Regions from separate parts of the Terribacillus jepli genome, predicted to be linked through region 1. Evidence: riboswitches for the same ligand, from Rfam matches in the RefSeq annotation. Region 1 holds a riboswitch; the other holds the start of a gene.
What was found. Region 1 has a riboswitch for cyclic di-GMP ahead of AB1K91_RS14060 (type II secretion system protein). Riboswitches for the same ligand answer to the same signal wherever they lie in the genome.

Region 1 (3,131 bases):
CTGAATGGTATGGTGAAGCTCGGTATAAAGAAACGGCTTGATCTCCTCCCATTTCAGTTGCTTTGGAACCTGGTGCCGGCGAAGCGTCACAGCTTGATCCGGCAGCGTGAAAAGCAGCTTACGCCCCTTCCAGCTATTTTCCTCAACCAATTTCCGGACGGCTTTTGTCAGCTGATCGGCATGCTCCAATTTTCCTTGACGGATCGTCCCCTGCGGCAGTTCGATACTGCCGAAACTATTTTCGTTACGGAATCCGGCTGGCACTCCTGCCGCATACCGTAATACCGTTTCCTGTATGATGATGTACACTTGTTTGCCTTGCTTCTTGAACATGATCTTCCCTCATTTAAAAGAATGAATTGATGTACCAGCCAATCAATTGATCGCCATGGAAATAAGTGATAAGCGCACCCAATAAAATATACGGACCAAACGGAATTGCCTGCTTCCGATTCAGTATCTTCGCTGAAAGGAGAACAAGACTGATAACCGCTCCTATCACAGAAGATAGGAAGAAAGTAAGCAATACACCCTTCCAGCCAAGTATCACACCGAGCACCACGAACAATTTCAAATCTCCGCCGCCCATACCTCCCCGGCTGAATAAAATGACGAGGAAAAGCAGGACAAACGCCACAATGGCTCCAACAATCGAATCCCACCATGGCTCTAATGGAGTGATAATGCGGAGAATGATGAATAGAGGAAGGAAAAACAGTAGAATCTTATTCGGTATCAGCATGAAACGCATGTCCGTCACGAACAGAATTGCCGACATTGATACTAATATCAATGCTGTAACTAACTCCCACTGCAACCCAATCACAAAATAGCTGTACCCGAATAATAACCCTGCTGCAAGTTCCGTGAATGGATAAAGTGGCGAAATCCTCTGTTTACAATGACGGCATTTTCCACCGAGAACGATGTATGAGATTACTGGTATTAAATCATATGCCTTGATTTGATGCTTGCAGTTTGGGCAGTATGAGCGTTCTGATTGGAACATTTTCTTCTCAGGTACCCGCATTCCGACAACATTGTAGAATGAGCCGAGAACAGCCCCTAGTATAATGAAGTAAATCAGTAGGAAAATCGACATATTATCGCTCCTTGCTTATGTAAACACAGAAATCTCTCACAAGGAGAGATTTCTGATAATCTATTAGTTTGTTGCAGAATGTGTATCCGCTTTTTCATTTGCTTCTGCTCCGGCTGTGCCCACAGGCTCGTCATCTTTGCCAAACTCATAAACTTCGGCTTTATATTGTCCGTTTTCAAGTGTAACTTCACTTCTTGCTCTATCATAAGACTTACCATCTTCAGGATTTTGGGGTGCGCTCAAGTAGCCGCCTTTGATCAACTCATCCAATGTGTAAGATGAAGTATCGTCTCCACCATCTTTTACAGAAGCCAAGCGTGCAGCTTCGATCATTTGCTGTGCTGTAGCATTATGTGCGTCCTGTCGGCTATCACCAATTAAACCAGAAATTACAGGGATTGCAATGGCAGCTAAAATACCAAGGATAACAATGACAGCAAGCAACTCAACTAATGTGAAGCCTTTTTCTGATTTCATTCTCTTTTTCAAAAACTTTTTCATTGTGGACACTCCTTTGTTATGTAGTAGTTTCCGGCCACGTGGAAACGAATAGGATCAATATGGCCGGTTGCACTACTAGCTCCAAAATAACCAAGTGCCCACATAAAGTTATTTTATCATCGCTTCCTATTAATCTAGTAAGATTATAACAGACAAAGCATGAAAATCTACCTAAAAAATGAAAAGTTAACAGAGATTTTGTCAATATTATAGTACTTTAATACTGCAAGTTCTCATAAAGGGAGAACATTGGTAAAATGACGGCTGTAACAATGCTTCCTACCATTATCGAAAGGACAAGAATCAAAACTGGTTCCAGCAACGATTTCAATCGCTCCGCAGCATAATCCAGTTCTTGCTCATAAAAGTTTGCCGCTCGATCCAGCAAGCTATCCAAAGAACCGGTTTTTTCCCCTACCCGTATCATCTGGGTAATCATTGGAGGAAAGGCCCAGTGAGCTTCCATAGGCCCAGCAAGGGAGTCGCCTTTCTCAACCGTTTCATAGCAATCTTTCATTACCTTATCCATTACATTATTCTGTAGAATACGACTGGAAATTCGGAGGGCGTCCAAAATTGGTACAGAACTTTCCAGAAGGGAACTCATTGTCCTTGTCATTCGAGCGAGTATCGCTTTTTGATAGAAACTGCCAAACACTGGTATTTTCAATTTAATGCTATCCATAAATAGCTTGCCTTTAGGCTGGCTTATGATGACCCGATAAAAAACTACAAAAAGTAGTAGGCAAAGGACGCCAAGATACCAATATTTCTGCATCCCTTCCGATAAAAGCAGGATAAACGCCGTATACGCCGGCAACTCAGCATCCATACTGGCGAACATGCCAGTGAATTGTGGGAAGATGATTACAAGAAGTGCGATACAAATGGAAAGTGCAACCAAAGCCACAAGTACAGGATAACTTAAAGCGGTTATTACTTTCTGCCGCATATCATATTGCTTCTCATAATAAACCGCCATCTTATTGAGTACATCATCCAATTCCCCGCTTGCTTCTCCAGCTCTTATCATATTAACGAATAACTCTGGAAAGATTTTCGGATGCTTCTCAACAGCGTCTGAGAATCGAATACCTTCGATAAGATCAGTACGTACGTTCTTCAGCGTATCCTTGAGGAATTTATCCTTTGTCTGTTCCTGTAAAAGACCCGTTGCTTCCACCAATGGCACCCCAGCCTCGATCAGAGTGGAAAGCTGACGTAAAAAGATGATGAACTCTTTCTTCTTCACACGTTTACCGAAAGACAGTTCCTTATGTAAAATCCGGTTTAACTCCCGTAACTCGAAAACGATAAGCTGCTGGCGCTGTAGCTTATCCAGCGCATCCTGACGGTTTTCTGCCTGGACTTTGCCTCTTTTCAGCTTTCCGAGCATATCACGGGCAGCATATTGATAATAAGCCATTTACACACCTCGCTCTTCCAGGAATGGCGCCACCTGATCCATGGTCACAATTCCCCCAGCAACCATCTTACGAATGGTCATATCCATCGTATGCATACCCTG
Region 2 (3,131 bases), on a different contig from region 1:
ATAAACTTCCGTATCGATTAAAAAGATTCTTTGAACCACGACGAGTCCGCTGGCTTTTGCTTTTTTGATGACACCATTTCGTGTCGTCACAATCGCATGCGGCTGCACATTCCGTTTGACAAATTCTATCCCGTCCCGGTCCATTTCCAGTCCGCCTATTTTCTCTACATGCAAAATGACAGGCAAGCCATGCGATTGAATGAATTCGACATACTTTCGCACGGTCAGGATGGTACCAGTCATCAATAAGACAGCGCTGATATTATCTTTATACTTAATTGCTTTTTCTAGATGCTTCGGCTCTTTTACAGAGGCAACCATTTTGTGGGAAGTGAGTCTTTCTTGCAGTGTAGCGCGTGCGTGATTGTAGTTCATATGCAGTCCCTCTCCGATAGCGTGTATTTTATCGTTAGTTTATAGTTTTTTTGGATGATTTAAAAGAGAGGGATATATTTAGATTTACCGTATAAGCGACTGTCATTTATAAACTTTTACACAAAACAATTACCCAATACGGAGTAGTCTGTGCAGGGATACTCTTCGTAGCAGGTCCATACACCACAATCAAATCGCGATTCGCTAGGTTGCCTGTAAAAGCTTGCCCGTTCGTCAGTACTAATGGTGTATATGGCGAAATATTCAGCTGTAATTGTCCATCACTGCTCACCAGCTGATTATCAAAGAAACTGACTTTTACATTTTGGTTCTGATTCTCTTTCACCATGACAAGAGCTGGAAACTGTGGAGGATAAATTAGAATCGCAGGGGCATCTCCATCATAATAGCCAGTCACACGATCACCCACGGATACCATTGCATGATCCACGAAATAAGTCGTAGGGGACACAACAAAGTTCATTATCGATCCTGTTTCATTTTCGACAGTGAAGAATTTATAGCAGCCGTCGGCTCGGCCATTCCCCATAAAATCACTAATCATCGTTACAGTTCCTTGGAAAGAATAAAAATTGGTCATATGTTTACCTCCATTGCTTTCCATGTACGATATGTAGGTCATTGCCCAAAGGACTGGGCGAATGCCTAGAAAAAATTGAGCAATTAATACTTTTTTGTATTTAAATTGTTTGTGGTTAACCGATATAAGGGGAGTAGTCCTTTGGTATCTAGTAAAGTAGACCTGTGACAGCATCGAAAAGTATGAACAGACGACTCATTTTACCCACGAAATGGATTAGAAGTGATAATTAGACAAAGGATTATAGGTAAATTATAATGCATGAGGGTATGCGAGAGTGTGTTTTTACGTATTTAGAACTATAATCTTAGAACCTAATAAGCCAACTTATCGAAAGGTAGGTACGCAAAGCCACGAGTCTAATATCCATCTGGAAGATGACAGTCGGGTTGATGCTACGTTGGCTGTCCTTGTCACTAAGGATAGCTTTTTTCGCATTCGAGAAGTTACATCAGACTTTAGAAAAGGGAGTTAACAAGATGATAGTCGTGGATAAGAAGAAATATAAGATGGCGATTGACGAAAGTTCCAAAGAAGTACTAGTACAAGTGCATGGATTGATCAGGGAAGAAGATGCAGAGGGATATATGGTCGATTTACAGGAGACGATCAGTAAAGTCTCTAAAAAAGATTATACTTTTGTCGTCGATGGGACGCATCAGACACCAGTACCGTCCAAAGTTGTGCCACAGCTGGAGCAAACAATGCAATTTTACTCCACTTTAGGTTTTAAGGATACGATTGTAATAAAACCATCATCAAAAATAGCTCAAGTGCAAATCAGGAATGCGCTTGAAAGGATTGAATTCACAGGAAAAATGATAGATAGAGTAGATCAATCTATGTAGTGTTCAGTCAGTAAAAATTTGTAGTTGAAGGGGAGAATATATAATGCAAGCAACACAAGAATTGTATACATATGAAATTTTAACGAATGACCAAACGGAGCTGATACAGAAAGCTGCTGAATGCCTTGCCCGTACGTTTATTGGAGTAGATGTGGAAGGAAAATGGGTACAAGAACCGATGGTTGGACAGTTGAATATTGAGTATGAAGATTTTTATGCTTTTACGAAAGATTATTTGGATTCAACTGTAGATCAAGGATATTGCGCAGTCGCTTTAGACTCTGATAATCATGTTGTGGGTGTGCTTGCGGGTGATACCAATGCACCGGAAATTATCGGTGAAGATGTATTCGAGGGGTCTTTTTATGATATGAACGTCATCCTTCATGTTTTGGAGGACGTAGACAAACGATTTATCGAAGACTACAAAAGACGTTACGGAAAAGAAATTTCTGATGGGGATTTGTTACACCTGTTCATGTTGGGCGTGATAGCTGAACAGGATCGTCATGAAGTAATTAAGCAATTAGGAAATAAACTGATTACAAAAGCAACATCGCAGGGATTGAAGGCAATAGTGGGCGAAGCGACTAATCCGAAATCGATTCGTGTGATGGAAAAATATCACAACATGAAAAAATATAAAGATTTCGAAGGTAACCATATTGTTCATATGTATAAAGATAATGACAAACTGCAAGCCATTCCTGCAAATGTAGCAGATGGAACATATATCATAATAAGGGAACTTTAAAAAAACATAATTCTGATTCAATCATCAGGAGGTAGGAGTTTAATATATCATGGAAATTTATTTGATAGGTATAATAGTAATTCTATTGATAGCATTAGTTTATTTTGCTTACCAATATGTTGCATTGAAACGTCATACACAATTTGATAAAGAATTATTAGCTGATATGAAAGAGATATCGGCAGTGAACAATCCAGATAGTGACGATGAAAGAATCAAGAATCGCGCCGGAGAGAATTTCAGCCGAATAAAACAGAAGTTAGAATCATTTACAAAAGATATTCATGATAAAGGGGAAAATCTTGCTGAAACTGGTGAATATGCAGCTGAGCAAGCTGATATTGTCCGGGCTGCAATTGACGAGGTAGGCAGAGGATTACAAAAACAACTAGCAGCCACGGAAGAAAGTGCTGCGTCCATGGAAGAAATGACACAGTCGATAGAAAATTTATCAACTAGATCCAATCAGATTTCAGAACAATCGATTACTACGCTTGAACTGACACAAGAAGGAAATGAGAAACTAAAACATTCCTTGGAAAAAATGAATCAA

Region 2: it holds a riboswitch for cyclic di-GMP, as region 1 does, so the genes downstream of both, AB1K91_RS07270 (hypothetical protein) here and AB1K91_RS14060 (type II secretion system protein) in region 1, are expected to answer to the same signal.

The regions. Positions count from the first base shown of each region.
Region 1 covers NZ_JBFEGH010000012.1:118,066-121,196, forward strand. The annotation lists gene pilM (type IV pilus biogenesis protein PilM) at 1-333, opposite strand, end outside; gene AB1K91_RS14055 (prepilin peptidase) at 347-1,102, opposite strand; gene AB1K91_RS14060 (type II secretion system protein) at 1,166-1,603, opposite strand; cyclic di-GMP riboswitch class II at 1,656-1,738, opposite strand; gene AB1K91_RS14065 (type II secretion system F family protein) at 1,821-3,029, opposite strand; gene AB1K91_RS14070 (type IV pilus twitching motility protein PilT) at 3,030-3,131, opposite strand, start outside.
Region 2 covers NZ_JBFEGH010000005.1:33,913-37,043, forward strand. The annotation lists gene AB1K91_RS07260 (glycerol-3-phosphate responsive antiterminator) at 1-375, opposite strand, end outside; gene AB1K91_RS07265 (hypothetical protein) at 482-976, opposite strand; cyclic di-GMP riboswitch class I at 1,287-1,373, shown strand; gene AB1K91_RS07270 (hypothetical protein) at 1,456-1,824, shown strand; gene AB1K91_RS07275 (hypothetical protein) at 1,868-2,578, shown strand; gene AB1K91_RS07280 (methyl-accepting chemotaxis protein) at 2,628-3,131, shown strand, end outside.